2 regions of the Janibacter sp. LM genome follow, and region 1 is predicted to be linked to the other one. Evidence: predicted binding sites of a transcription regulator. Region 1 holds the regulator's gene; the other holds the start of a gene.
What was found. The regulator Rex, encoded in region 1, represses fermentation and respiration genes when NADH is low (regulators of the CRP and FNR family bind a similar motif). The targets are predictions, from matches to a motif close to CTTGTGAANNNNTTCACAAG.
Positions count from the first base shown of each region.

Region 2: the regulator Rex is predicted to act here: its motif matches at 10,396-10,415, upstream of ABC138_RS05745 (geranylgeranyl reductase family protein).

Region 1 covers NZ_JBDIVG010000004.1:65,066-79,857, reverse strand. Annotated here, with positions in the region: gene ABC138_RS02900 (CPBP family intramembrane glutamic endopeptidase) at 1-638, shown strand, start outside; gene ABC138_RS02895 (hypothetical protein) at 629-1,531, opposite strand; gene ABC138_RS02890 (succinate dehydrogenase/fumarate reductase iron-sulfur subunit) at 1,563-2,306, opposite strand; gene ABC138_RS02885 (fumarate reductase/succinate dehydrogenase flavoprotein subunit) at 2,309-4,297, opposite strand; gene ABC138_RS02880 (succinate dehydrogenase cytochrome b subunit) at 4,315-5,028, opposite strand; gene ABC138_RS02875 (hypothetical protein) at 5,170-5,862, shown strand; gene hemL (glutamate-1-semialdehyde 2,1-aminomutase) at 5,881-7,212, opposite strand; gene ABC138_RS02865 (MarR family transcriptional regulator) at 7,289-7,768, opposite strand; gene hemB (porphobilinogen synthase) at 7,765-8,763, opposite strand; gene ABC138_RS02855 (uroporphyrinogen-III synthase) at 8,766-10,409, opposite strand; gene hemC (hydroxymethylbilane synthase) at 10,406-11,365, opposite strand; gene ABC138_RS02845 (glutamyl-tRNA reductase) at 11,362-12,636, opposite strand; gene ABC138_RS02840 (redox-sensing transcriptional repressor Rex) at 12,633-13,316, opposite strand; gene ABC138_RS02835 (glutaredoxin family protein) at 13,448-13,696, opposite strand; gene ABC138_RS02830 (lysophospholipid acyltransferase family protein) at 13,705-14,792, opposite strand, start outside.
Region 2 covers NZ_JBDIVG010000009.1:46,515-61,306, forward strand. Annotated here, with positions in the region: gene ABC138_RS05690 (1,4-dihydroxy-2-naphthoyl-CoA synthase) at 1-209, opposite strand, end outside; gene ABC138_RS05695 (DoxX family protein) at 306-758, shown strand; gene ABC138_RS05700 (SLC13 family permease) at 819-2,291, opposite strand; gene ABC138_RS05705 (hypothetical protein) at 2,439-3,146, shown strand; gene ABC138_RS05710 (VOC family protein) at 3,175-3,582, shown strand; gene ABC138_RS05715 (o-succinylbenzoate synthase) at 3,579-4,568, shown strand; gene ABC138_RS05720 (hypothetical protein) at 4,654-4,956, shown strand; gene ABC138_RS05725 (hypothetical protein) at 4,953-6,395, shown strand; gene menD (2-succinyl-5-enolpyruvyl-6-hydroxy-3-cyclohexene-1-carboxylic-acid synthase) at 6,447-8,192, shown strand; gene ABC138_RS05735 (isochorismate synthase) at 8,276-9,577, opposite strand; gene ABC138_RS05740 (demethylmenaquinone methyltransferase) at 9,619-10,314, shown strand; gene ABC138_RS05745 (geranylgeranyl reductase family protein) at 10,433-11,743, shown strand; gene ABC138_RS05750 (NADH-quinone oxidoreductase subunit A) at 11,819-12,181, shown strand; gene ABC138_RS05755 (NADH-quinone oxidoreductase subunit B) at 12,200-12,787, shown strand; gene ABC138_RS05760 (NADH-quinone oxidoreductase subunit C) at 12,784-13,614, shown strand; gene ABC138_RS05765 (NADH-quinone oxidoreductase subunit D) at 13,641-14,792, shown strand, end outside.

The DNA.
Region 1 (14,792 bases):
CCGGCCAGGTGACGGCGATGAACCAGTCGGTCACGCCCGACCAACCCTGGCTCGACCTCGCCCACCAGCTCGTGGGCATCGCGCTCGCCCTCGTGCCCGTGGGGCTGGCGTTGCACCTGCTCGCCCGGCAGCACGAGCGGCCGACCCGCCGCATCGGTCTCGACGGTCGGGCGCCCGGACGGGACGTCGCGATGGGCCTGGGCCTGGCCGCCGTCATCGGCATCCCCGGGCTCGGCCTCTACCTCGCTGCCCGCTCCCTCGGCCTCAACACGACCATCGCCGCCTCCGACCTCTCCTCGGCGTGGTGGACCGTGCCGGTGCTGGTCCTCGCCGCGGGGCAGAACGCCCTGCTCGAGGAGGTCGTCATGGTCGGCTACCTCTTCACCCGCTGGCGCGAGGCCGGCTGGAGCCCGGTCGTGGTCGTCGTCGCGAGCGCGCTCGTGCGCGGCAGCTACCACCTCTACCAGGGCTTCGGCGGCTTCGTCGGCAACATCGCGATGGGCCTGCTCCTCGGCGTCGTCTACCTCAGGGTGCGCCGGACGATGCCGCTCTTCATCGCGCACTGGGTGATCGACGTCGTCGCCTTCGTCGGCTACGCCCTGCTCGTCACGAGGATCGACTGGCTGGGTCAGCTGTAGTCGACGCCGCCCAGGTCCGCCGGGTCGGCGTCCTTCAGGGTCCTCGCCCCCGCAGGGGCGGTGAAGTCCTCGCGGCTCTGCCCCCACCGGGAGAAGGTGAGCGTCGTGCGGTCCGGGTACCTGCCGAGGGTCATCTTGAGCATCTCCGGTGCCTGCGGGTCGCTCGAGACCCACACCGTGCGCTGCACACCCCGCCCGCCGTCGTCGCCGGCCCGGGCGAGCGGGATCCGGTAGGTCCACTCGCCACCGAGCTCCTCGACGGTGACATCGCTCTTGAGCTGGTCGAACTGGGTCAGGGAGTCGCCGTAGAAGGTCCGCAGGAAGGTGTAGGGGCGCACCCCGTCGACGGGCGAGCCCTTCTTGCCGGGGACCTTGACCCACCGGCCGACGTTCTTGCGCAGCGGGCTCTTGAGCCTGACCCGGGTGGCGTCGAGCCATTTCTGGTCGACCTTGAGGTAGTGGTCCCACCCGATGGCGTAGGAGTCGAAGGTCCCGCCGTCGGCCAGCGTGAGCGTCGTTCGCGAGATGCCCCCGCCCCCCTCGACACGCGAGCGCACACCCCCGGTGGAGCCCTCGGCGTGGATCGTGATGTCGAGGTCGCGCTCGACGTCGCGCAGGGTGCCGTCGATCGTGACGTTCGCGTGGGTGGCCATCCGGTCGCGCACGGCGGTCAGCACCGGAGCCGGCTGCGGCGGCGACGGCTTGTCCCGGTCCGCGGTCGTCGACGGGCTCGACGTCGGCTCCGTGGTCGAGGTCGTCGTGAGCGGCACGTGTGCGGTCGAGGAGGTCTCGCTCGGCTCCCCCTGGACCAACGAGCAGCCGGCCGTGGACAGCGCGACGGCGCCGGCCAGCAGGATGCTGGCGCGGCGCCGTGCGCGGTGGTGCGTGGTCATGACGGTCCCCCTGGTCGTCAGGCCGTTCGGCTCAGAAGCCGCCGCGGGCTGCGGTGCGCAGGTCCGCGTTGAGCGTGCTGATGACGTCGAGCGGGATCTCCTTGGGGCAGGCAGCGGCGCACTCGCCGATGTTGGTGCACCCGCCGAAGCCCTCGAGGTCGTGCGTCTCGAGCATCTTGACGACGCGGCCACCACGCTCGGGCTGACCCTGCGGCAGCTCACCCAGGTGGGTGACCTTGGCGCCGAGGAAGAGCATGCCCGAGGCGTTGGGGCAGGCCGCGACGCAGGCGCCGCAGCCGATGCACTTGGCGGAGTCGAAGGCGCGGTCGGCCTTCTCCTTCGGCACCGGCACCGAGTGCGCCTCGGGGGCGGCACCGGTGTTGACGGAGACGTAGCCGCCGGACTGGATGATCCGGTCGAAGGCGCTGCGGTCGACGACGAGGTCACGGATCACCGGGAAGGCGTTCGCCCGCCACGGCTCGATCGTGATGGTCTCGCCGCTGCGGAAGGAGCGCATGTGCAGCTGGCAGGTGGTCGTCCGCTCGGGGCCGTGGGCCTCACCGGAGATCATCAGGCCGCACATGCCGCAGATGCCCTCGCGGCAGTCGCTGTCGAAGGCGATCGGCTCGGTGCCCTCGCCGATCAGCTGCTCGTTGAGGACGTCGAGCATCTCCAGGAAGGACATGTCCGGGGAGATGTCCGCGACCTGGTAGGTGACGAGTTCGCCCTTCGCCGTGGGTCCGGCCTGGCGCCAGATCTTGAGGGTCAGTTCCATGCTCACTTGTAGCTCCGCTGCTTCAGCTCGATGAACTTGTAGTTCAGGTCTTCCTTGTGCAGGACGGGTGCGTCCTCGCCGAACTCCCAGGCCGCGACGTACGCGAACTCGTCGTCGTGGCGCAGGGCCTCGCCGTCCTCGGTCACGGACTCGGCACGGAAGTGACCGCCGCAGGACTCTCGGCGGTGCAGCGCGTCGATGCACATGAGCTCACCGAGCTCCAGGAAGTCGGCCACCCGGCCGGCCTTCTCGAGGCTCTGGTTGAGCGAGTCCGCGCTGCCGAGCACCCGGACGTTGGTCCAGAACTCGTCCTTGAGCGCGCGGATCAGGCCGATGGCCTTGCGCAGGCCCTCGTCCGTGCGCTCCATGCCGCAGTACTCCCACATGATGTTGCCGAGCTCGCGGTGGAAGGAGTCGACGCTGCGCTCACCGTTGATCGAGAGGAACTTCTCGATCCGGTCGGTGACCGCGGTCTTCGCCTCGACGACGGCCGGGTGGTCCTCGGCGATCTTGTCGAACGGGCCCTTGGCCAGGTAGTCCCGGACGGTGTTGGGCAGGACGAAGTAGCCGTCGGCGAGGCACTGCATGAGCGAGGAGGCGCCCAGGCGGTTGGCCCCGTGGTCGGAGAAGTTGGACTCACCGATCGAGAAGAGGCCCTCGACCGACGTCTGCAGGTCGTAGTCGACCCACAGGCCACCCATCGTGTAGTGCACGGCGGGGTAGATCCGCATCGGCACCTCGTAGGGGTTCTCGCCGGTGATGCGGGCGTACATGTCGAAGAGGTTGCCGTACTTCTCCTCGACGGCCGCCTGGCCCAGCCGCTCGATGGCGGCGGCGAAGTCCAGGTAGACGCCCCGGCGCATCTGGCGCGGGTTGCCCTCCGCGTCGACCTCGTCGACGAGCGGGCCGACGCCGCGTCCCTCGTCGCACATGTTCTTGGCCTGGCGCGAGGCGATGTCACGGGGCACGAGGTTGCCGAAGGCGGGGTAGATCCGCTCCAGGTAGTAGTCGCGGTCCTCCTCGGGGATCTGCCGCGGGTCCTTGTCGCAGTCCTCGGCGCGCTTGGGCACCCAGATGCGGCCGTCGTTGCGCAGCGACTCCGACATCAGGGTCAGCTTCGACTGGTGGTCGCCGGAGACCGGGATGCACGTCGGGTGGATCTGCGTGTAGCACGGGTTGGCGAAGTAGGCGCCCTTGCGGTGCGCCCGCCACGCGGCCGTGACATTGCAGCCCATCGCGTTGGTGGAGAGGAAGAAGACGTTGCCGTAGCCGCCGGTGGCGAGCACGACGACGTCGGCCAGGTGGGTCTCGATCTCGCCGGTGACCATGTCGCGGGCGATGATGCCGCGGGCGACACCGTCGACGATGACGACCTCGAGCATCTCGTGGCGGCTGTACTCGGTGACCGTGCCCTTGGCGACCTGGCGCTCCATGGCCTGGTAGGCGCCGATGAGCAGCTGCTGACCGGTCTGGCCGGCGGCGTAGAAGGTCCGGGCGACCTGGACGCCACCGAAGGAGCGGTTGTCGAGGAGACCGCCGTACTCGCGGGCGAAGGGGACGCCCTGGGCGACGCACTGGTCGATGATGTTGGCGCTGACCTGGGCCAGTCGGTACACGTTGGTCTCGCGGCTGCGGTAGTCGCCGCCCTTGACCGTGTCGTAGAAGAGGCGGTAGACGGAGTCGCCGTCGTCGTTGTAGTTCTTCGCGGCGTTGATGCCACCCTGCGCGGCGATGGAGTGCGCGCGGCGGGCGCTGTCCTGGTAGAAGAAGCTCTTGACGTTGTAGCCGGCCTCGCCCATCGTGGCGGCGGCCGAGGCACCGGCGAGGCCGGTACCGACGATGATCACGTCGAGCTTGCGACGGTTGGACGGGTTGACCAGTGCGGAGTCGAACTGGTGCTGCGTCCACATCGCGTTGATGTCGACGTCGGGCGCCTTGGTGTCCGCGACGGGCGCGCCCTCGGAGAAGTACTCGCTGAGAGTGTCGGTCATGGTGAGGAGGCTCCTGCTCAGAGACTGTCGATGAAGATGTAGACGGGCGGGACGAGGAACCCGACCACGATCACCGCAGCGATGACGGTGCCGATCACCCGGGCGCGCGCACGCGCCGTGGCGGTGTTGTTCAGACCCATCGTCTGCGAGGCGCTGTAGACGCCGTGGTAGAGGTGCATGCCGAGCGCGACCATGGCGATGACGTAGATGAGCAGGACCCACCACGTCGCGAACGCCGCGCTGATCATCACGTACGGCGACTCCTTGATGGCCGCCGCGTCGGCCGCACCGTAGAGGTTCGGCTTGACGATCGTGAACTGGATCAGGTGGAAGACCACGAAGGCCAGGAGGGCGAGGCCACCCCAGCGCATGGTGCGCGAGGCGAGCGTCGAGTGGACGTTCTTCTTCACCTGGTACCTGACCGGGCGGGCGGCGTTGTTGCGCCCCATGAGCTTCAGCGCGGCGTAGACGTGCCCGACGAGCGCGAGGACCAGGACGATGCGCACGATCCACAGCAGGCCCTCGTACGGGAGCATCGGCTCCCCGAAGGTCCTCAGGTGGTGTGCGTACTCGTCGAAGGCTTCCTGACCGGCCAGGGCCAACAGGTTGCCGTACATGTGCAGGAGCACATACAGGATGAAGATGACGCCAGTGCCTGCCATGAGCAATTTGAGCCCGATCGAGGACGACGCCACCCCCTTCTTCTTCGCGGGGAGGGTCGTAGTAGCCACGGGGTCAAGGTACCGCCTTGTGAGCGGGCACACGCCACCGGTTCCGCCCTTCGCCATGTGACCTTGGTCCGGTTACCGTGCCGTAATAGGCAACACGTCCGTCGCAATAACCTCGCGGGACACCGCGCCGAGGAGGCCCTCATGGACGACTCACCCGCCGCGGAGACGATCGTCTCGGCGACCACGCCCCGGGGGGAGATCGCGCTGCGCGAGCGAGCAGATCCCGACGGGGGCGGCGTGCACGAGCTGATCATCGCGGGGACCTTCGCGATGGACAGCCTCGACACCTCCACCGAGACCAGGCTCCCCGAGGAGTCGCTGTCCCGCACGGCGGCACCCGAGCGCGTGCTGGTCGCCGGCCTCGGTCTCGGGTTCACCACCTGGCAGGTCCTGAAGGACAAGCGGGTGCGGCACGTCGACGTCGTCGAGATCGAGGCCGACCTCGTGCAGTGGGCCCGCCTCGGCCTCGCCCCCACCCTCGGGCTCGTGGCTCGTCACCCCCGTGTGGGCGTCCACGCCGGGGACGTCGCCGGGGTCCTGCGCGGCGAGGCCACCCCGGTCGGCGCGTGGGACCTGGTCCTCCTGGACGTCGACAACGGACCGAGCTTCCTCCTTCACGAGGGCAACGAGCGGCTGTACCGGCCCGAGGCCCTCGCCGCAGCCCTGGCGCAGGTGTCGCCCGGCGGGACCCTCGCGATCTGGGCCGCCCAGCGCGAGCCGGAGCTCCTCACGAGCCTCGAGCGCCTTGCCCCCACCGAGGAGGTCGTCCTCGAGGTCGAGCGCCAGGGCCGCCGCCTCGAGTACGCGCTCTACCTGACCTCTGCATTGCCCTAGGGCAATGCAGACGAACGGTCAGGCGGAGGCCGCCGCCCGGGCAGCGAGCGGCAGCGCCGCCGTGATCGTCTCCAGGGCGGAGGCGTCGAGGGCGTCGGACACGAACCAGACCTCGAAGGCGCTCGGCGGGAGGTGCACGCCGGCCTCGAGCATGGCGTGGAAGAAGCGGCCGTAGGCCGCGGTGTCCTGGGCCTGCGCGTCGGCGAAGGAGGTGACCTCCCCTTCGCGGAAGAAGATCGAGAACATCGAGCCCGCCCACTGCACCCGGTGCGCGACGCCCTCGGCGGACAGCGCCGCGGACGCGGCGTCGGCGATCGTGCGGGCCGTGGTCTCCAGGCGCGGGTAGAGGTCCTCGGTGCAGGCGCGCAGCGTCGCCAGGCCGGCGGCGGTCGCGACAGGGTTCCCCGACAGCGTGCCCGCCTGGTAGACCGGCCCCTCCGGTGCGAGGTGCGCCATGAGGTCGGCGCGGCCGCCGAAGGCCGCGGCCGGGAAGCCGCCGCCCATGACCTTGCCGAAGGTGAAGAGGTCCGGGGCCCCGCCCGCGTACCCGCCGGGGTGCGCGCCCTGCGGCCCCGTCTCGAGGCCGTACCAGCCCGAGCGGCTCGCACGGAAGCCCGTCATGACCTCGTCGCTGATGAGCAGTGCCCCGTGCCGGGCGGTGACCCGGCGCAGCCCCTCGGTGAACCCGGGCGCGGGCGGGACGACGCCCATGTTGCCCGGGGCCGCCTCGGTGATGACCGCCGCGATCTCCTCGCCACGCAGAGCGAAGAGCTCCTCGACGGCCGCCAGGTCGTTGTACGGCAGGACCACCGTCTCCCCCGCCGCGGAGGCGGGCACGCCGGCCGAGTCCGGCAGGGCGAAGGTCGCGACGCCCGAGCCCGCCTGCGCGAGCAGTGCGTCGACATGCCCGTGGTAGCAGCCGGCGAACTTCACGATGACCGAGCGCCCGGTCGCGCCCCGCGCCAGGCGAAGGGCGGACATCGTCGCCTCGGTCCCGGACGAGACCAGGCGAACCTGCTCGAGCGGCTCGACGCGGTCGACGATCTCGGCGGCCAGGGCCACCTCGTTCTCGCTCGGGGTGCCGAAGGAGAAGCCCTTGCCTGCGGCCGTGGTGACCGCCGCGAGGACGTCCGGGTGCGCGTGGCCGAGGATCATCGGCCCCCACGAGCAGATGAGGTCGACATAGCGGTTGCCGTCGACGTCGACGAGCGTCGCGCCCTGCGCGCTCTCGATGAACCGCGGGACGCCGCCGACGCCGCCGAAGGCGCGCACCGGCGAGTTGACCCCACCGGGGATCACCTCGCGCGCGCGGTCGAAGAGGGCCTGCGAGCGGGTCGTCGAGAGCGTCATGCCCTCATCCTCCCAAGGTCGCGGTCCTCGAGGGCACACGGGGCGGGGCCACCTGCCATCACGGGCGCCGGTGCGTTCAGTCGTCGAGGCCGATCTCGTGGTGCCCCGGCGCGAGCCGGTCGCGCACGACCGCCATCGCCTCACCGAGCGCCGCGAACTGCTCGGGCGTGAGCGCGTCGACGAGGTGCCGGCGCACGGACTCCACGTGCACGCTGGCGAGCGCGCCCAGGGCGTCCCGGCCGGCGTCGGTCATGAGGATCTCGACCCCCCGGCCGTCGTCGGAGGAGCGGCAGCGCTCCACCCACCCGCGCTTCTCCAGGCGCGAGGCGGTGTGCGTGACGCGGGAGCGCGACTGGATGATGTCGTCGGCCAGGCGTGACATGCGCATGCGTTGCCCGGGCGACTCCGAGAGCATCGAGAGCAGCTCGTACTCGGTGAGCTGGATGTTGTGCGGCGCGAGGTCGTCGACGAGGGCACGCTCGAGCAGCCGCACGCCGCGCAGGTACGCGCGCCAGTGCTGCTGCTCGTCCTCGTCCAGCCAGCGCGTCCCGCTCACAGCCGCCCCGCCACCTCGAGCGCGAAGTACGTGAGGATGATCTGCGCGCCGGCCCGCTTGATGTGCAGCAGCGACTCCGTGACGGCCGCGTCGCGGTCGATCCAGCCGCGCTCGGCGGCAGCGACGATCTGCGCGAACTCGCCGGAGATCTGGTAGGCCGCGACGGGCACGGTCGAGACCTCGGCGGCCGCCGCGACGATGTCGAGGTGCGGCTGCGCCGGCTTGACCATGACGATGTCGGCGCCCTCGGCGAGGTCGAGGTCGATCTCGCGCAGCGCCTCGGTCGCGTTGGCCGGGTCCTGCTGGTACGTCGCCCGGTCACCGCTCAGCGAGGACTGGACGGCCTCGCGGAAGGGCCCGTAGAGGGCGGAGGTGTACTTCGCGGCGTAGGCCAGCACGAGCGTGTCGGTGTGGCCGGCCGCGTCCAGGGCGGCGCGCACGTGCGCGACCTGGCCGTCCATCATCCCGGAGAGCCCCAGCACGTGGGAGCCGGCCTCGGCCTGCGCGATCGCCATCGCGGCGTAGCGCTCGAGGGTCGCGTCGTTGTCGACGACGCTGCGGCCGTCGAGGGTGCTCGTGAGCACCCCGCAGTGGCCGTGGTCGGTGAACTCGTCGAGGCACAGGTCGGTCATGACGACGAGGCGGTCCCCGACCGCGTCGACGACGGCCCTCGTGGCCAGGTTGAGGATGCCCTGCGGGTCGTCGGCGCCGGAGCCCCGGGCGTCCTTGGCCACCGGCACGCCGAAGAGCATGATCCCGCCGATGCCCGCGTCCACGCACGCCTGCGCCTCGTCGACGAGCGACTCGAGCGTGTGCTGCACGACGCCGGGCATCGAGGAGATCTCGACCGGCTCGTGGATCCCCTCGCGCACGAAGACCGGCAGGACGAGGTCCGCCGGGTGCAGGCGGGTCTGCGCCACGAGACGACGAAGGGGGACGCTCCCCCGCAGTCGTCGCGGTCGCACGACCGGTCCGCGAGGTGCTGCGTCGCCCACGCTCACCCCTTCGCCTTGCGGCGGGTCGTCGACTTCTTGCGGCGGGCGCTCGGGCGGGTCGGCTCCTCACCGGCGGCCACGGCGGCGGCGGCCAGCTCGCGCCCGTGGTCGGCGAGGGCCTGGACGAGGCTCTCGCCGGTGGCCTCGGGCGCCATGACGTCGACCCGCAGACCGGCCTCCTCGGCGGTCTTGACCGTGGCCGGACCGATGCAGGCGATGACCGTCGACGGGTGCGGCTTGCCGGCGATGCCGACGAGGTTGCGCACCGTCGAGGACGAGGTGAAGACGACGGCGTCGAAGGCGCCCTGCTTGATCGCGTCGCGCACCGGCGCCGGCGGCGGGGTCGCCCGCACCGTGCGGTAGGCCGTGACGTCGTCGACCTGCCAACCCATGTCCTGCAGACCGGCGACGAGCGTGTCGGTCGCGATGTCGGCCCGCGGGAGGAAGACCCGGTCCATCGGGTCGAGCACCTCGTCGTAGGGCGGCCAGACCTCGAGCAGCCCCCGGGCCGACATCTCGCCGTCGGGCACGAGATCGGGCTCGAGGCCCCACTCGCGCAGGGCGTCGGCGGTGACCCCACCCACCGCGGCGATCTTCAACCCGGAGAACGCGCGGGCGTCGAGACCGAACTCCTCGAACTTCTCGCGGATGGCCTTGACGGCGTTGACCGAGGTGAACCCGATCCACTGGTAGCGACCGGTGACGAGCCCGCGCACGGCGCGCTCGACGGCCTGCGGCGTGCGCGGCGGCTCGACGCTGATCGTCGGGACGACCTCGCTGGTCGCGCCGTGGCCGAGCAGCTGCCGGGTCATCGGGCCGGCCTGGTCCTTGGTGCGCGGGATGAGCACCCGCCAGCCGAAGAGCGGCTTGCTCTCGAACCACGAGAGGGTGTCGCGCAGCCCGACCGTCGAACCGACGACCGCGAGCGTGGGCACCTCGAGCCCGGCGACGGCGTCGGCCGCCCCCTGCAGGGTCGTCGCCCGGGTCGTCTGCGCGGTCGTCGTGCCGCCCCGGGTCACGGCGACCGGGGTGTCCGCGGCGCGCCCGGCGGCGAGCAGGTCGCCGAAGGCGGCGGCCAGGTGGTCGGGCAGGCCGAGCAGGACCAGGGTCACGTCGTCGGCGACCGAGGCGGACAGGTCCGCGCGCTTGGCCCCGGTGAGGCTCACGACGTGGACCGCGCCGGTGGAGCGCGCGGTGAGCGGGATGCCGGCGTACGCCGGGACGGCGCTCACGGCCGAGACGCCGGGGACGACGTCGAAGTCGATGTCGGCCTTGACGAGGGCCTGCGCCTCCTCGGCGAGTCCGTTGAAGGTCGCGGGGTCGCCGTCCATGAGCCGCACGACGAGACCGCCCTTGTGCGCCTTGGCCGTCTTGACGACGAGCTTGGCGCGGGAGGCGTGGGTCAGCTGCTGCCCGTGCTCGCCGTGGCTGGCATCGACGATCTCGACGTCGCCCGAGGTGAGCGAGCCGACGACCGCCTCGTTGGTCAGCTGGTCGGTGATGACCGCGTCAGCACGACCCAGCAGATCGACGGCGGCGACGGTCATGAGTGACGCGTCACCGGGACCGGCGCCGACGAAGGCGACGCGGGCCGGCCGGCGGGAGGCGTCGACGTGGGCGGGTGCGGCAGAGCGCTGGGGGGTCACTGGGCATGCTCCGAAGCGGTGGTGGGGTGGGTGGCTGACAGGTCGGCGATGGCGGGGGCGCCGTCGTCGACCAGCGTGCGGGCGAGGCGGCGGCCGAGGGCCTCCGCGTCGGTGAGGGGGCCGGTGATCGACCGGCGCAGGTCCGCGGTGCCGTCGGTCGCGGCGATCACGGCCCGCAGCGAGAGGACCGGGCCGTCGACGTCCTCGACGACCTCGCCGAGCGCGCCGACGGGTGCGGCGCACCCTGCGCTCAGCTCCGCGAGGATCGCGCGCTCCGCGGTGACGGCCGCGCGCGTGTCCGGGTCGTCGAGGGGGCGAAGGGAGGCGATCACCACCTCGTCGTCGGAGCGGCACTCGACGGCCAGGGCACCCTGGCCGGGCGCGGGCAGCATCTGGATCGGCTCGAGCAGCTCGGTGATCCGGTCGGTGAGGCCGAGCCGCGTGAGCCCGGCGTGCGCGAGCACGACGGCGTCGAGCTGGTCCTCGCCGGGACCGACCATGTCGAGGCGGGTGCCGAGGTTGCCGCGGATGTCGCGGAACTCCAGCCCGAGCCCGAGGGCCGCCAGCTGGGCGCGACGGCGCGGGGACCCGGTCCCGACGACCGACCCCTCGCCGAGCTCGCCCAGGGTCAGTCCGTCTCGGGCGCAGAGCGCGTCGCGCGGGTCGACCCGCGGGGGGATCGCGGCGACGACGAGACCGGGCTCCTGCACGGCCGGCAGGTCCTTGAGCGAGTGCACGGCGAGGTCGATCTCACCCGCGTGCAGGGCCTCGCGGAGCGCGCTGGCGAAGACACCGGTCCCGCCCATGCTGGCCAGCGAGGCGCGGTTGGTGTCGCCCTCGGTGACGACCTCGACGAGCTCGACCTCGTGGCCGGCTGCCCGCAGGGCATCGGCGACGTGGCCGGACTGGGTCATCGCGAGCGCGGAGCGCCGCGTGCCGAGGCGGAGCGCGGTCACAGGGCACCCCCTTCGGCGTGGAGGTCGAAGAGCTGGCGCAGGGCGTCCTCGTACTCGCCGAAGCGGCCGTCGATCGCCAGCTCCTTGGCGCGCACGGTCGGCTGGTGCAGGAGCTTCTCGACGATGCGGTGGACGGCGAGCTCGACCTCGGCACGGTCGGCCCCCGACATGTCCGGGGTTCGCTGGTCCAGGCGGGTCAGCTCACGCTCGACGACCTGCTGGGCGGCGGTGCGCAGCGCACGCACCGTGGGTCCGGCGATGCTCGCCGCGCGCTTGCCGAGGTGCTGGGTGACGGCGTCACCGACGATCGCGCGCGCCTGCTCGACCTCGGGCAGGCGGCCGTCGGAGCCGAGCAGGTCACCGAGGTCGGCGAGACCGAGGCGGGTGACGCCACGCAGGTCGGCGACCTCGTGGGCCACGTCGTGCGGGAGGGCGAGGTCGATGAAGGCCTGCGGGCGACCGCCGCGGGCGACCTGCGCGTCGGCGACGTCGGGCAGGGTGATGGCCAGACCGGTCGAGCCGGTGCACGAGATGACGACGTCCGCGTCGGCGAGCGCGTCGACGAGCTCGTGGGCGGGGCGGGCCGACCCGCCGAGGCGCTCGGCCAGCGCCGCGCCCCGCTCGTGGGTGCGGTTGACGACGGTCAGCTCGGCGACGCCGCGACGCACGCAGCTGGTGGCCGCCAGGGCGCTCATGGCGCCGGCGCCGACGACGAGCACGTGCGCCTGCTCGAGGTCGCCGAGGTGCTCCCGGGCGGCGTCGAGACCGGCGCCGACGAGCGAGCGGGAGACCTCGTCGATGGCGGTCTCGCTGTGCACCCGCTTGCCGGTGCGCAGGGCCTGCTGGACGAGGGAGTTCAGGCTCGGGCCGACATGACCCTCGCTCTGGCCGCGGCCGAGCGCGTCCCTCAGCTGCCCGAGGATCTGCGACTCCCCCACCGCCATCGAGTCGAGCCCGGCGGCGACGTTGAAGACGTGGGCGACGGCGGCGTCGCCGTAGTGCAGGTCGAGGTGGGCCTTGAGGTCGTCGTGGGTGATGCCCGTCGAGGACGTCATCGCCTCGGTGAGGTCGGCCACGGCCCCGTGGAAGGCGCTGACCTCGGCGTAGACCTCGGTGCGGTTGCACGTCGCGACGACGAGGTGCTCGGTGATGTCGGGGCTGGCGGTCGCCGCCGCGATGATCGCGGCGAGGCTGGACTCGTCGAGCGCCGCCCGCTCGAGGACGGAGATCGGGGCCCGACGATGGTTGAGCCCGAAGGCGAGCAGACTCATCTGGCGGCCCCTTCCAGGAAGTCCTCTGGACTGGCCCCGAAGCGCTGCTGCTCGTGGAAGGCGAGGATCTGCAGCTCCGTGGACAGGTCGACCTTGCGCATGTGGACTCCCTCGGGGACCTGGATGGCCGTGGCGGCGAAGTTGAGGATCGAGCTGACCCCCGCGGCGACGAGGAGGTCGGCGACCTCCTGGGCAGAGCCGGCGGGGGTCGCGATGACCCCGATGCAGGCCTCGCCGGGACGGACGAGCGCGTCGAGCGCGTCCATCGGTTGGATCGCGAGGTCGTCGAGCCTCTCGCCGACGACGAGCGGGTCGCGGTCGAGCAGGGCGACGACCTTGAACCCCTTGGTGGCGAACCCGCCGTAGGAGGCGAGCGCGCGGCCCAGGTTGCCCATCCCGACGATGATCACGGGCCAGTCGTGGGTCAGGCCGAGCGCCCGGGAGATCTGGTAGTTGAGGTGGGCCACGTCGTAGCCGACGCCGCGGACGCCGTACGAGCCGAGGTGGCTGAGGTCCTTGCGCAGCTTGGCCGAGGTGACACCGGCGCTGTGGGCGAGCTCCTCGGAGGAGACGGACAGCACGCCCTGAGAGGTCATCTGGCCGAGTGCCCGCAGGTATCCGGGGAGTCGCGCGACCGTTGCGTCGGGGATGTCCCGCTTGGCGGTCTGATCGACGGACACGGTTGCCCTCGGCTCCTCTCCCGGTCGGGGGGCGCGGCGCCTGACGACCGAACAGGATCGAGATTACGCTCTTGTGAACAAATGCACAAAGTCAGCCGTCAGGCGAGACCAGCGGGGGCGGACGCGTCCCCTCAGGGGCGAAGGGCGGCGCGCAGCCTCCCTTCGTCGACCCGGTGGTAGTCGTGCTGGCGGCCGTCGACGAAGGTCACCGGCACCTCCTCGGTGTACCGGGCCAGACGCGGGTCCGCGTCGATGTCGACCTCGGCGAAGCTGTCGCCGGTCTCGGCGACGACCCCCTCGATGACCCCCCGTGCGATCTCGCACAGGTGGCAGCCCTGCCGGCCGATCATGACGACCCGGGCGCCGGGCAATGCATCCATACCTGCTCCTAGAAGAAGACCGAGCGACGGGTGACGAGGACCGAGTACAGGGTCTGCTGGATCGTCTCGCGCACCTGGTCGGTCAGCTCGAAGACGAGCATCGGGTCGTCCGCCGCCGCCGGTCCGAGGGAGGCGGTGTCGATCGGCTCGCCGAACTCGATGATCCACTTGCTCGGCAGGGGGATCAGACCGAGCGGGCCCAGCAGCGGGAAGAAGGGCGTGATCGGGGCATAGGGGGCGCCGACGAGGCGGGCGACCGTCTTCATGTTGCCGATCATCGGGTAGACCTCCTCGGCCCCGACGACGGAGCACGGGATGATCGGCACCTCCGAGCGGATCGCCGCCGAGACGAAGCCACCCCGACCGAAACGCTGCAGCTTGTAGCGCTCACGGAAGGGTTTGCCGACGCCCTTGAAGCCCTCGGGCCACACGCCGACGAGCTCACCACCGCGCAGCAGGCGCTCCGCGTCGGCGTTGGAGGCCAGGGTCGCGCCCGTCTTCCGGGCGAAGTCGCCCACGACCGGCAGCTGGAAGACGAGGTCGGCGCCGAGCATCCGCAGGAAGCGGCGCTGGGGGTGGGCGTCGTGGATCGCCAGCTGGGTGATGACCGAGTCGATCGCGATGGTGCCCGAGTGGTTGGAGACGAGGAGCGCACCGGTGTCGGCCGGGATGTTCTCGATCCCCCGGACCTCGACGCGGAACCACTTGTCCTTGAGCAGGCGCAGCACGGGGAAGACCGTGTGGATCGTGAAGTCCTCGTCGAAGCCGAAGTCGTCGACCGCGTAGTCGCCCCTGACCCGACGCTGGAGGAAGTGCAGCGTCTCGGCGAAGCGCCGCTCCCACTCCTCACCCGCCGCGGCGCCGGCCGCTTGGCCGAGCGTGCGCGAGGTGAGCTGACCGGCGGAGAGCAGCACCGACAGCAGCTCCGCCAGGCCCGGCACGATCGTCTGGCCGGAGTCGGGCGTGCCGGTCGACGCGGTCCGCGACTGCTGCTGCGGGGTCGTGGCGGACGGGCGGGCTGCGGTGGAGGTGCTCCTGCGGGCCGGCGGTCGGCGGGGGCCGGCCGCGGGCTTCGCCGTCGTGCGCCGGACGGTGG
Region 2 (14,792 bases), on a different contig from region 1:
GTGCGTCGGGCGTGGTCGAGGGTCCGGTAGAGCTCGTCGACGGTGTGCGGGCGGAAGGCGTTGAGGATCTCCGGCCGGTCGAAGGCGATGCGCACGCACCCGACGTCCTTGGCCCGGTGGTACGTGAGGTCGGTGAGGTCCTCGAACCCGGGGACCACCTCCCAGGCCTGCGGGTCGAAGGTCTCGCTGACGTTGTCCAGTGCGCTCACGGGGGCGAGCCTACTGACCGTCGGTTTGGCGAGCGGACCCGATGATGATTAAAGTGACAACTGTTGTAGTTGCAATCAATTGGAAGGACGCGACGCATGCGCCGCACCCAGATCGACCTCGCCCTCGTGATCCTGCGGATCGTCATGGGCCTGACCATGTTCCTGCACGGCTGGCAGAAGCTCACCGCCGCCGGCTTCGGCGGCGTCGGTGAGATGTTCGCCGGGATGGGTGCACCGCTCGCCGGCGTCACCGGTCCGCTGACCCTGCTCGTCGAGCTCGTCGGCGGCGTCCTGATCGTCCTCGGCCTCGGCACCCGCGTCGTCGGTGCCGTCTACGCGCTCGTCATGCTCGGCGCGCTCTTCGTCGTCCACCTGTCGGCGGGCTTCTTCGTCGGGGAGGGCGGCTACGAGCTCGTCCTCCTGCTCGCCGGCATCGGTGCGGCCCTCGCCGTCGCCGGCCCCGGCGCCTGGTCTCTCGACGCGGTCCTCGCCGGTCGTCGCGCCGTCACGCAGGTCGACGCCCCCGAGCGGGAGCGCGTCGCGGCCTGACCGTCGCGCACCGCCGCCGGGGAGCCCCCTTCGTCACGACGACGAAGGGGGCTCCCCGCGTCAGGCGACGATGCTCGCCAGGAGCACCAACGGCAACGACACGACCGCGCCGAGCGAGGTCGCGAGCGTCAGCGTCTTGAGCGCGCCCTTGGTCGAGAGACCGAGCAGGCTCTTGAACATCCAGAAGAAGTTGCTGTTGACGTGCAGCGCGAACATCGCGCCGGACGCGATGGCCAGGGCCACGACGACCGGCTCGACCCCGGTCGAGGCGACGACCGGGCTGATGATGCCCGACGCGGTGATCGCGCCGACCGAGACCGACCCGATCGCGAAGTGCAGCAGCGCGGCGATGAACCACGCGAGCAGCACGGTGATGAGGACGGGGGCGCTGGCGTCGGCCGAGAAGAGCTGCTTGAGGGACGCGTCGAGCCCGGTCTCGGTGATGACGGCCCCGAGCGAGCCGCCGATGCCGGTGATGAGCAGGATCTCGCCGGTGGTCCGGAAGCCCTGCGAGAGAGCGGCCTCCGTGCCGTCCCCACCGAGCGCGCCGCGCCCGATGAGGAAGGCGATGAGCAGGCCGATGAACAGCGCCATGTTGGCATTGCCGAGGAAGGCGATCGTCGCGTTGCTCTTGTCGAAGAGGTCCATGAAGGCGCCGAAGGCGATGAGCACGAGCGGCACGAGGATCGGGGACAGGCGCAGCAGCAGCGGCAGGCGCAGCGCGCGGTCCGGCACCGCGTCGGGGTCCTCGAGGTCGGCGTCCACGCCGTCGACCGTCGGTGCTGCGCCGGACCCCGCTGTCGCACCGGACCCGGCGCCGGGACGGGCCGCAGCGGCCTCGGCCGCGGCGCGGGCGAGGTAGGCGCGGTGCCCCGGGTTGTCGGGGTGCTCCTCCTCGTCGGCATCGATGTCGGTGGTCTCGTCCCAGAAGCGGGTCTGCAGGAGCAGCCGGAAGAGGAAGGTCGTGATCAGCGCGGTCGCGACGCCGATCGGGGCGCCGAAGATCAGGTACTCGCCGAGCGGCAGCTTCAGCTGGCCGGCGATGGCCACGGCGGCCAGGCCCGGCACGACGAAGACGTACCCGGCGAAGATCCCGATGCCGATCGCGCCGGCGAGCCACGGCAGGCCGCGCTTGCGGTCGACGACCGGCGCCGCCTGGCGGGCCATGGGGGAGGCGAGGACGACCTGCACGTCGACGTAGATGGACGGGAAGATCGCCGACAGCGCCGCGGTCATCGCGTACGGCAGCTTGCCGCCGACCCGGCGCGCGATGATCTCGACGAGCGCCCGGAAGGTGCCGGTCGCCTGCAGCAGCGACCCGATGAGCACGCCGAAGCCGATGAGCAGACCGACCTCGCCCATGATCTCGCCGAAGCCGGTGGTGATGGCCGTGACCGTGCCCTCGGCCCCCACCCCCGCGGACAGACCGAGGAAGACCGAGGAGATGATCAGCGAGATCACCGGGTCGACCTTGAAGCGGATGATGAGCACGATCGCGACGGCGATCGCGATGAGAGTCAGGGCGATGTCCACGGGCAGCGACCCTACGCCCGTCCCCAGCCCCCCGCCGCGCTCGGCGTCCGTCCACAGCCCGCCGAAGGGGGTCCCCCTCGCCTCCCGCAGCCGGTGGGGTGGACCTGTGGCCGGTCACCCGGACCGTCACGGGCGAGAGGACGCGACATGACGGACCGATGGCTGTACGGGATCGACGGCGGTGGCGGCGGCCCGGTCATGGGCGATGAGTGGGGGCCGGTCCCGCCGCCCGGTGAGGACCTGACGTACGGGCTGCGCGAGCCGGTGCCGCAGCAGACGATGCGTGGCTGGCTCCAGCGGGTCGTCGGTGGGCCGGAGGAGCTCGAGCGACTCGTCGGCGACCCACTGCCGGTCGACGAGCCACTGCACCCGGACGCGCTGGCCGGCCCGGTCCCGCCGGGATGGGTGCGCTCGATCGACGCGGTCCTCATGGCGTCCGGCCCGCCGCCGCTGGCGGCCGCCGAGCTGCCCACGGTCTACCGACGGCTGCTCGCCGCGAGCGCCCGGGCGCGGCTGCTCGAACGGTGGCGGTCCGCCGAGCCGGCCCGGGTCGCGGCGGGGATCATCCACTGCGCGGCCAAGGCCAACGGCCTCGTCGGGGGCGCGGCCGTCTTCAGGGTGCGCGACTACCTCGCGGGGGTCCCCGTGCAGTCCTACCAGGACCGCTCCCGGGCACTCGCGATCACGCTCGGGGGTGACGCCTGGTGCCACGGGCAGCGGCCGCCGGGAGTGCCGGACGTGTACGTCCTGGGTGACACGGCCTTCCTCGTCAGCCGCTTTCGTCTTGACCTGATGAGCCTGCGCGACGTGCTCCTCGAGACCGAGACGGCCCGGGCGGCGGCGACGGCCGGGTGAGGGCCGAGCGCGGGTTACCGTCCTGTGCATGGCACTGCACTGGTACCAGACGGCGATCGACGCGCGTGACCACCGAGCCCTTGCGCGGTGGTGGGCCGACGTCCTGGGGTGGCGGATCGGCTACGAGGACGAGTACGAGGCCAATGTCGTGCCGCCCGAGCACACCGAGGACCCGGTCGACGACCTGGCGACCTGGCAGGGCCTGCGCACCTCGCTCGTCTTCGTCCCCGTGCCCGAGGGCAAGACGATCAAGAACCGCCTGCACCTCGACCTGGCGCCTCACGTCGAGCAGGAGCGCGACGCCGAGATCGAGACGCTCCTGGCCCAGGGCGCCACCCGCGTCGACGTCGGCCAGGACGAGCAGGAGGTCACCTGGACCGTCCTCGCCGACCCCGAGGGCAATGAGTTCTGCGTGCTCTCGAGCCGGGACCGATGACCGCGCTCGCATCCGTCGAGGAGCTGCTCGACGGCCTGCACGTGGTCACGCTGCCGCTCAACACCCGGTTCCGCGGGGTCACCGAGCGCGAGGTCGCGCTGGTGCGCGGACCCGCCGGGTGGGGGGAGTTCGCGCCCTTCCTCGAGTACGGGCCGACCGAGGCCGCGCGCTGGCTGGACGCGGCGATCGAGGCCGCCTGGGACGGGTGGCCGCAGCCCGTGCGCGACGAGGTCCCGGTCAACGCGACCGTCCCCGCCGTCCCCGCTGCCGACGTGGCGACCGTCCTCGCCCGCTACGACGGCTGCACGACCGCCAAGGTCAAGGTCGCCGAGCGGGGCCAGGACCTGCGCGACGACCTCGACCGGGTTGCCGCCGTCCGCGACGTCATGGGGCCGGACGCGCGCATCCGCGTCGACGCCAACGGCGGCTGGTCCCTGACGCAGGCCGCTGACAGCCTGTCCCTCCTCGCGCAGTACGGCCTCGAGTACGCGGAGCAGCCCTGCGCCGACGTGCGCGACCTCGCTCGGCTGCGCGTCGAGCTCGCCCACCAGGGCGTCGACGTCCGGGTCGCCGCCGACGAGTCCATCCGCAAGGCGGAGGACCCGCTCGAGGTCGCCCGCCTGCGCGCGGCCGACGTCATCGTCGTCAAGGTCGCGCCCCTCGGCGGGGTGGCCTCCGCGCTGCGCGTCGTCGAGCAGTGCGGCCTGCCGGCCGTGGTCTCCTCTGCCATCGACTCGAGCGTCGGCCTGCGCGCCGGTGTCGCCCTCGCCGCCGCGCTGCCCGAGCTCCACCACGCGTGCGGGCTCGGCACCGGCGCCCTGCTCGCCGCCGACGTGACGGGTGAGCCCCTCCTCCCCGTGGCCGGTGCCCTGCCGGTCCGCGACGTCGCCCCCGACCCGCGACTCCTCGCCGCGCACGCCGCGTCGCCGGCCCGGGAGCACTGGTGGCGCGAGCGGGTCCGCGCGGCCTGGGCGGCGCGCGTCTGACCACAGGCCCGGTGGTGGCGCTCCCTTCGTCCACAGGAGCGCGAAGGGGGTCCCGCCCGCCCTGCCCAAGGGGTGGGGTGGACCCATGGACACGGGGATCGACAGGCTGCTCCCGGGGGAGCTGACAGCGGTGGCGGTGCGGCTCGAGCGCCACGCCGACCGGCTGGACGCGTGCGCCGTGCAGGCGCGCAGCGCGACGGCCACGAGCTGGCAGGGGGAGGCGGCTCGGCTGCACCGCGACGTCGTCGGCGAGCACGCCGACGACCTCGCCACCTATGCCCGTCGCGTGCGCCAGGCCGCCGCCGACGTGCGGCACCTGCAGGCCGTCGCCGAGTCGCGCCTGCACATGGTCGGCGCCGTCGACCTCACGGCCCGGGTGCTGCCGTGAGCGGGATCAGCGTCACCGGGGGCGCGGCCGGGCTGTCGGTCGGGCTCGACGAGCTCGAGGAGTCCGCGGGACGCCTGCGGCGGATCGCGCTGGACGTCGGCGAGGTGGGCCTGGCGATCGGCCTCGCCGCGGTGGACCCGGGGCTCGCGCTCGCCGGGCTGCTGGCCCCGGTGGAGGCCGTCACCGCCGAGCTGGCCATCGGCCGGTGCACCGGGGTCGTCGCCGTCGGGGTCGAGGTCGGCACCACCGCGGCCGCGACGACGGCGGCCGTCCACGCCTACCGCGACGCCGAACACAGCGTCCAGGCCCTCACCGACGGCATCGCGACGAGCGCGGGCGCGTGGGTCGGCCGATCGGTGGCCCCGGTCGTCCTCGGGGCCGGGCTGGCGAGTGTGCCGGTGGTCGCGGCCGTGATGACCGTGCCCGGTGCCCGAGCGGCGGCGATCTCGATCGGGCTGGGTCTCGGCCAGGAGGCCGACGAGATCCTCTTCGACCACCCGTGGCTCGTCCCCGCCGCGGCCGACGGCCTCGACGGGCTGCTCCTCGGTCTCGGCGAGGGGGTGCCGGTGCTCGGCCTGTGGCTCGGCTGGCGCAGCGGCCGGGCCGGCGTGCCCTACCCGCCGCGCGACCACGCCGGCGCGCTCGCCGTGGTCGTCGCCGCGACGAAGGGCGCCGTCCTCGACGAGTCGGGCCGCCGGGTCGACCTGCGGCCCCGACCGGCAGGCGTCGGTCGGGCGCCCCGCGGCGTCGCCGACCTCGTCGCGGCCGACGGACCGACGTCGGGTGGGTCGCGGCTGCGCGTGACCGGCATCCCCCAGGCCGACGGCACCTGGGCCTGGGTCGTGGACATCCCGGGGACGCAGACCTTCGACCCGCGGGCCGGCGCCAACCCCTGGGACCTGACGAGCAACGCCCTGCTCCTCGCGGGGGAGACGACCCGCTCGATGCTCGCCGTCGAGCGGGCCCTCACCGACGCCCGCAGCCGGGTCGGGGACAGCGGACCGCCACGCGTCATGGCCGCAGGGCACAGCCACGGCGGCATCACCGCGGCCGCGCTCGCCGCGAACCCGGAGCTGCGAGGACGGCTGGGCATCACCCACGTCGTCACCTCCGGTGCCCCGGTCGCCTCCCTCGGGGTGCCCGAGGACGTGTCGGTGCTGAGCCTCGAGCACACCGAGGACCTCGTGCCCGGTCTCGAGGGCGCGGCCAACCCCGACCGCGCCGGCTGGGTGACCGTCGAACGCTCCCTCGCCGACGACCTGGGTCGGGACGCCCGGGCGACGCAGGCGCACGACAGCGGCCGCTACGCCGAGACCGCGCGCCTGGCCGACGCGAGCGAGGACCCCTCCCTCGCGGCGTGGCGGCAGGGGGCAGCCCCCTTCGTCGGGACGGCCGGGACGCCGACCGTGACGATCGACTACGACGTCGAGCGGATCTGAGGGGAGCCCGCCCGCCCGACACCGACCCTGCGGGGTGGCAGGATCGGGTGGGTGAATCCCTCGACGACCGGTGCGCGCGTGCTCCTCGACGAGCTCGCGCGGCTCGGCGTCCGCGAGGTCGTCCTGTGCCCCGGCTCCCGCTCGGCCCCGCTCGCCTACGCGGCCCACGACCTCGAGCTGGCAGGACGGCTGCGCCTGCACGTGCGGGTCGACGAGCGGAGCGCGGCCTTCCTCGCGTTGGGCCTGGCCAAGACCTCCCGCCGGCCGGCCGCCGTCATCACGACGAGCGGGACGGCCGTGGCCAACCTCCACCCCGCGGTCCTGGAGGCCCACCACGGCGCGGTCCCGCTGCTGCTCCTCACCGCCGACCGGCCCCCGGAGCTGCGCGGGGTCGGCGCCAACCAGGCCACGAGCCAGGTCGGGGTCTACGGCGAGCAGGTCCGTCTGGCGCTCGAGCTCGAGACGCCCGCCGACCCCGCCCGCCAGGCCGCGGGCTGGCGGACCGCTGCCGCCCGGGCCGTCGCCGCCGCGACCGGCGCCCTCGCCGGGCAGGGGAGCGCGGGACCCGTCCACCTCGACCTGCCCTACCGCGACCCGCTCGCGCCGACGGCGATCGCCGCCCCCGCGACGGGTCGAGGGCACAACGACCGCCCACCCGGTCGCGGACACCTCGACCCCGTGGTCGGTCGCGAGGGCGACCACCCCTGGGTCGCCGTGGCCGGCCCCGCCCCCGTCACCGCCGGGCACGCAGTCCCCCTCGAGCACGACCCCGACACCCTCGTCGTCCTCGGCGAGCTGCCCACCGCCGACCACCGGGCCGCCGCGCTCGCCTGGGCGAGCCACCACGGCGCACCGGTCGTCGCCGAGCCTGGGCCGGGCACGAGCGACCTCGTCCTGCCCCACGGCGACCTCGTCCTCACGGCGAGGGACTGGGTGGCGGCGCACCTCCCTTCGCGCCTGCTCGTCGTCGGGCGCCCCACCCTCGGCCGCTCCGTGCCGGCGCTCACGCGCACCCCCGGGGTCCGGGTCGAGGTCGTCACCACCGGAGAGCCGGGCGCCGACGGCTGGGCCGACGCGACCCACGCGGCGGCCGCGGTGCACCCCTTCGCCGCGCTGTCGCTGGAGGGACCCGGGTGGGAGGAGAGCGACCTCGCCCGGACCTGGCGCGAGGCCGGCGAGCGCCTCGCCGCTGCCGTCCCCACCGATGCCGCCGGCCCCGCGGTCGCCCGGGCCCTGCACGACGCACTGCCACCGGACGCTGCCCTCTTCCTCGGCAGCTCGAGCGTCGCCCGCGACCTCGCGCACGGCGTCGCCCACCCGCGCGCCGACGTCGAGGTCCTCACCAGCCGGGGGCTGGCGGGCATCGACGGCTGCGTCTCGACCGCCGTCGGCATCGCGTTGTCCCGGCCGGGGCCGACCGTGGCGCTGCTCGGCGACCTGACCTTCCTGCACGACGCCAACGGCCTGCTCATCGGGCCCGCCGAGCCCCGCCCGGACCTGACGATCGTCGTGCTCGACGACGACGGGGGCAGCATCTTCGGCACGCTCGAGTACGGCGCGCCGGAGCTGTCGGGGCCGATGACGCGGTTGTTCACGACACCCACGGGCAGCGACATCGGGCTGCTCTGCGCGGCCCACGGGGTGCCCTCGACCACGGCGCGCACCCCGGACGAGCTCGCCGCACTGCTGCACCAGGGCAGCCCGGGGATCCGCGTCATCCGGGTGCCGGTCCCCGGCCACGCCCGGCGCGCGGCCGGTCAGCGAGTGCGCGCAGCCGTCGCCGCCGCCCTGGCCTGACCCGGGCAGTCCACGTCACCGAGACTCGGGAAAGGGCTCCTGTCCGGCCGGAATTGCGGCCATGACCCGAGTCTCACGCAGGGTCAGCCGCCGAGCGCCGTCCGCATCGGCAGCAGCTTGGCGACGGACTCGGCGACCTCGTCCCCGGCGACCGACCCGGCCACGATCCCGCAGCCCGCGTACAGGCGCAGCGAGGTCGCGTCCTCGTACCAGCCGCAGCGCAGCGCGATGCCCCACTCGCCGTCGCCCGAGGCGTCCATCCAGCCCACCGGCCCGGCGTAGCGCCCGCGGTCCATCTGCTCCAGCTCGGCGATGACCCCGTCGGCGACCGGCGTCGGCGTGCCGCACACGGCGGCCGACGGGTGCAGCGACGCGGCGAGGGCGAGCGAGGTCGAGTCGTCGTCGACGACCCCCGCGACGTCCGTCGCGAGGTGCATGACGTTGTTGAGATGCAGGACGAAGGGGGAGTCCGGCACGTTGATCGAGGACGTGTGGTCGGTCAGGGCGTCCGCGACCGAGCGCACCGCGTACTCGTGCTCCTCGAGGTCCTTGCTGCTGCGGGCCAGCGACCCGGCGAGCGCGAGGTCGTGGCTGTCGTCACCCGTGCGCCGGATCGTGCCGGCGAGCACGCGCGAGGTGACGAGGCCGCGCTCGAGCCGCACGAGCATCTCGGGGGTGGCGCCCACGAGGCCGTCGACCGCGAAGACCCACGTCGTGTCGTAGTCCGCGGCGAGCCGCTGCAGCAGCCACCGCGGGTCGATGCGCCTCTGCGCGGTCGCCTGGACGGCGCGGGCGAGCACGACCTTGTCGAGCGAGCCGGCGTTGATCCGGCGGACGGCCTCCTCGACGGCCTCGGCCCAGCGCTCCGCGGTGAGGTCCCGGTCGGCGAAGGCCACCGGTCCCGGGCCGTGCGGCGCGGGCTGGCGAGCGAGCACCTGGTCCGCGGGGGGCACCGTGGCGTCGGTCGTGATCGTCGTGACCCACGCGAGGTTGCCGCGACGGCCGACGACGACCTCGGGGACGACGAGCACCGACTCGGAGAGGGAGCGGCGCGAGTAGGCCATCGACCCGAAGGCGATCGGCCCGGTCCCCGGCTCGTCGACGTCGTCGCGCACGATCGCCTCGGCGGTGACCTCGCGCCACCACTCCTGCGCCTGCTCGAAACGGTGCGGACCCGTCGCCCGGAAGGTCGCGACCCGGCCCCAGCCGACGAGGCCCTCGCCCTTGCGGACCCAGGAGACGATGTCGCCCGCGTCGTCCGGCTCGGGCAGCAGCCCGAGCAGGTCCGTGACGCGGGGGAGGGGGACGGACACCGTCCGCACGACGAGCGCGGGGTGCGGGACGCCGGAGGTGGAGGGGACGTCGGCGGGCGATGGAGAGGTCATGTCGCGGTCCAGCGTACGACTGCGGGTGCGAGGATGAGCACATGAGCCGCGCCACCCTCCAGAAGGACCCCAAGGACGTCGCCGCGATGTTCGACGAGACCGCCGCGAAGTACGACCTGATGAACGACGTCCTGTCGCTGGGGCAGACGAGGCTGTGGCGTCGGGCCGTGGTCGCCGCCATCGACCCGAGGCCGGGCCAGCGCATCCTCGACATCGCCGCCGGTCCCGGCTCCTCCTCCCTCCCGCTGCGCGCGGCGGGCGCCCACGTGGCCTCCGCCGACTTCTCCCTCGGGATGCTCCGCCAGGGCCTGAAGCAGAGCCCCGAGCTCGACTTCGCCGCCGCGGACGCGACCCGCCTGCCCTTCGCCGACGCGTCCTTCGACGTGGTGACGATGTCCTTCGGGTTCCGCAACGTCGTGCAGCCCGAGGTGGCGCTCGGCGAGTTCCTGCGCGTGACCCGACCGGGTGGGCGCCTGCTCGTCTGCGAGTTCAGCCAGCCGGTCAACAAGACCTTCCGCACGGTCTACAGCGAGTACCTCATGGCCGCCTTCCCGCCCGTCGCCCGCCGGCTGAGCTCCAACCCGGACTCCTACGTCTACCTCGCCGAGTCGATCCAGAGCTGGCCCGCGCAGGAGCCGCTGGCCCGGATGATCGAGGGCGCCGGATGGTCGGGGGTCGAGTGGCGCAACCTCACGGGCGGGATCGTCGCCCTGCACCGCGCCGTCAAGGCGGGCTGAGTCCCCCTTCGTCCGGACGCGCCCGCAGGTTAGGTGAACCTGTGTCCGCCTCGTTGTTCCAAAAGAGTAGGCTTCCCGGCGATCGTGAAATGCTTCACAAGCAGCTGAGGGAAGTTTCGTGACCAGTGCACTGCCGGCGGCCGAGGGTGGCCGCAGCGTCGACGTCATCGTCGTCGGGGCCGGACCGGGTGGCAGCGCCACCGCGGCCTGGTTGGCGAAGGCCGGCAAGGACGTCGTCCTGCTGGAGAAGTCCCGCTTCCCCCGGGACAAGATCTGCGGGGACGGGCTCACCCCCCGAGCGGTCCGCCAGCTGATCAACCTCGGCATCCCGTTGTCGGAGACCGACGGCTGGGCGCGCAACAAGGGCCTGCGGATCATCGGCGGCGGCATGCGGCTGCAGCTCGACTGGCCCGATGTCACCTCCTTCCCCGGGTACGGCATGGTCCGCGCCCGCCAGGACCTCGACGAGGTCCTCGCCCGCCACGCCGCGTCGAGCGGGGCCGAGCTCCTCGAGGGACGCAATGTCTCCGAGCCGCTGCGTGACGAAGGGGGGCGCATCGTCGGCGTCGTCGCGAAGGTCGTCGACGAGCGCGGTCGCGCCACGGGCGAGACCGAGACCTACCGGGCCCCCGTCGTCGTCGCCGCGGACGGCGTCTCCTCCCGCCTGTCGGTGAAGATGGGCCGCGAGAAGCGCGAGGACCGGCCGATGGCCGTCGCGGTGCGCGCGTACTACGAGACCCCGCGCCACGACGACGACTACCTCGAGAGCCACCTCGAGCTGTGGTCCACCACCCCCGACGGCGGCCGGATCCTCATGCCGGGCTACGGCTGGCTCTTCGGCCTGAACGACGGCCGCTCCAACATCGGCCTCGGCGTCCTCAACACCTCCGAGGCCTTCGGCCGCACCGACTACAAGGACGTCATGCGTCGCTGGGTCGAGACGATGCCGGCCGAGTGGGGCATCAACGAGGACACGATCACCGGCGAGATCACCGCGGCGGCGCTGCCGATGGCCTTCAACCGCCAGCCGCTCTACGCCGACGGCCTCATGCTCGTCGGTGACTCCGGCGGCATGGTCAACCCCTTCAACGGCGAGGGCATCGACTACGCCCTCGAGGCCGGTCACGCCGCTGCCGAGACGATCGTGCAGGCGCTCGCCCGGCCGACCGCCGCGGACCGCGAGCGCGTGCTCCAGTCCTACGTCGGCCGGATGAAGGACATGCACGGCGGCTACTTCACCCTCGGCGCGCAGTTCGCCAAGCTCATCGGCAAGCCCGAGATCATGCGCCTGGCGACGAAGTACGGCCTCCCGCGCCAGACCCTCATGAAGTTCATGCTCAAGCTCATGGCCAACCTCCCGGAGGAGAAGGGCGGCGGTCTCGACGACCGGCTCGTCCAGCTCATGACCAAGGTGGCTCCCAATGCGTGAGCCCGGCGTCGGCGTGCTGCCGGCCACCCCTAGGATCGGTGGCGTGCATCACATGTCAGAAAGCGAGGCGCAGCGATGAACCCGTACATCCCGCTGCTCATCCTGTTCCTGCTGGGGCTCGGCTTCGCCATCGTCTCGGTGGGCACGAGCCTGGTCGTGGGCCCGGCCCGCTACAACGCGGCGAAGGCCCAGGCCTACGAGTGCGGCATCCAGCCGACGCCGCAGGCATCCGAGGGTGGTCGCTTCCCGGTGAAGTACTACCTGACCGCGATGCTCTTCATCATCTTCGACATCGAGGCGCTCTTCCTCTACCCCTTCGCTGTCGCGTTCGACGAGCTCGGGGCCTTCACCCTCGGTGCCGTGGTGCTTTTCCTGTTCAACGCGTTCTTCATCGCCGACGCCTACGTGTGGCGTCGCGGTGGGTTCGAGTGGGACTGACGAGGACGGAGACAAGACATGGGACTCGAGGAGAAGCTGCCCGCGGGCATCGCCCTCACGACGGTCGAGCACCTTGCCGGCTACATGCGCAAGGCCTCGATCTGGCCGGCCACCTTCGGCCTGGCCTGCTGCGCCATCGAGATGATGGCCGTCGGCACGCCGCACTACGACCTGGCGCGCTTCGGCATGGAGCGCTTCGCGGCGACGCCGCGCCAGGCCGACCTGATGATCGTCGCCGGCCGGGTGAGCAACAAGATGGCCCCGGTCGTGCGCCAGGTCTACGACCAGATGGCCAACCCCAAGTGGGTCATCTCGATGGGCGTGTGCGCCAGCTCCGGCGGCATGTTCAACAACTACGCGATCGTCCAGGGCGTCGACCACATCATCCCGGTCGACATCTACCTGCCCGGCTGCCCGCCGCGACCGGAGATGCTGCTCAACGCGATCATCACCCTCCACGAGCAGATCCAGAGCACGCCGCTGGGCGTCAACCGGGTCGCCGCGGCCCGTGCCGCGGAGCAGGCGGCGCTCGGCGCCACCCCGACGGAGCTGCAGCCCCCGACGCACGACCACGAGGGCCTGCTCGGAAGGAACCTCCTGGCATGAGCGACGAGAAGAAGGACGTCGGCACGCCGGCGCCCGACGGCGTCCACCCCACGGGTCCGGGCCTCGGCGGCACGGCCAACAAGGGCTTCCCCGACACCTCGGGTCTCGTCGGCGGCAACCGTCCGGTCGAGTACACCAACGTCCGGCCCGAGGGCGAAGGGGAGGTCCCGCCCGAGCGCGCACCCGTCGTCCGGGACGAGCGCCGGGGCATGTTCGGCGCGCGCGAGGGCCAGGACACCTCTGGCTACGGCGGCCTGAAGCGCACGGTCGCCTTCCCCGGCGCCGCCCAGCGCCCCTACGGCGGCTGGTACGACGAGGTCGTCGACCGTCTCGCCGACGCGACGGGTGGTGACCTGCTCGAGCGGGTCGTCGTCCACGCCGACGAGCTGACCCTGCACGTGCACCGCGACGACCTGCCGGTCGTCATGCGCGCGCTGCGTGACCGGCCCGACCTGCGCTTCGAGATGTGCATGTCGGTCTCCGGCGTGCACTTCCCTCACGACGAGGGCGCCGAGCTGCACGTCGCCTACCACCTGCTGTCGATCACGCACGGCGGCCGCCGGCTGCGCGTCGAGGTCACCGCACCCGACGCCGACCCACACGTCCCGAGCGTCGTCGCCACCTACCCGGCGGCCGACTGGCACGAGCGGGAGACGTGGGACATGTTCGGCGTCGTCTTCGACGGGCACCCCGCGCTCACCCGCATCCTCATGCCGGACGACTGGGCCGGGCACCCGCAGCGCAAGGACTACCCGCTGGGTGGCATCCCGGTGGAGTACAAGGGCGGCACCGTCCCGCCGCCCGACGAGCGGAGGTCGTACAGCTGATGGCCACGTACACGCACAGTGCGGGGGTGCACTCGACCCCGGGTGCCGACGACCTCGCCGAGGGCCACGTCGTCAACGTCCAGGGGGGTGACTGGGACCAGGAGATGGGCGAGCTCGGGATGAACCCCGAGGAGCGCATCGTCCTCAACATGGGTCCGCAGCACCCCTCGACCCACGGCGTGCTCCGCCTGATCCTCGAGCTCGACGGCGAGACGGTCACCGAGGCCCGCGCGGGCATCGGCTACCTGCACACCGGCATCGAGAAGAACATGGAGTTCCGCACCTGGACGCAGGGGGTCACCTTCTGCACCCGGATGGACTACCTGACCCCGATGTTCCAGGAGACCGCGTACTGCCTGGCGATCGAGAAGGTCCTGGGCATCACCGCCGACATCCCCGAGCGGGCCAGCGCGATCCGCGTGCTGATGATGGAGCTCACCCGCATCTCGAGCCACCTCATCTGCCTGGGCACCGGCGGCATGGAGATGGGCGCGACGACGATCATGACGATCGGCTTCCGCGAGCGGGAGCGGATCCTCTCGGTCATCGAGAACATCACCGGACTGCGGATGAACAACGCCTACGTCCGCCCCGGCGGCGTGGCCTCCGACCTGCCGCACGGTGCGATCGACAAGATCCGCGAGACCGTCCCGCAGGTGCGCCGGGGCATCGGCGAGCTGGAGAAGCTGCTCCTCGAGAACCCGATCTTCAAGGGTCGCACCAAGGACGTCGGTGTCCTCTCGCTCACGGGCTGCACCGCCCTGGGCATCACCGGTCCCGTCCTGCGCTCCACAGGGCTCCCGCACGACCTGCGCAAGCTCAGCCCGTACTGCGGCTACGAGAAGTACGACTTCGACGTCGTCACCCGCACCGGTGCCGACGCGTACGACCGCCTCTGCATCCGCCTGGACGAGATGCGCGAGAGCCTGCGGATCGTCGAGCAGGTGACCGACGAGCTGCAGCGCAACCCCGGCCCCGTCATGGTCGCCGACAAGCGGATCGCCTGGCCGGCGCAGCTGGCCGTGGGCGGCGACGGCATGGGCAACAGCCTCGACCACATCCGCGAGATCATGGGCACCTCGATGGAGTCGCTGATCCACCACTTCAAGCTGGTGACGGAGGGCTTCCGCGTCCCGCCGGGCCAGGCCTACGTCGCGGTCGAGTCGCCGAAGGGGGAG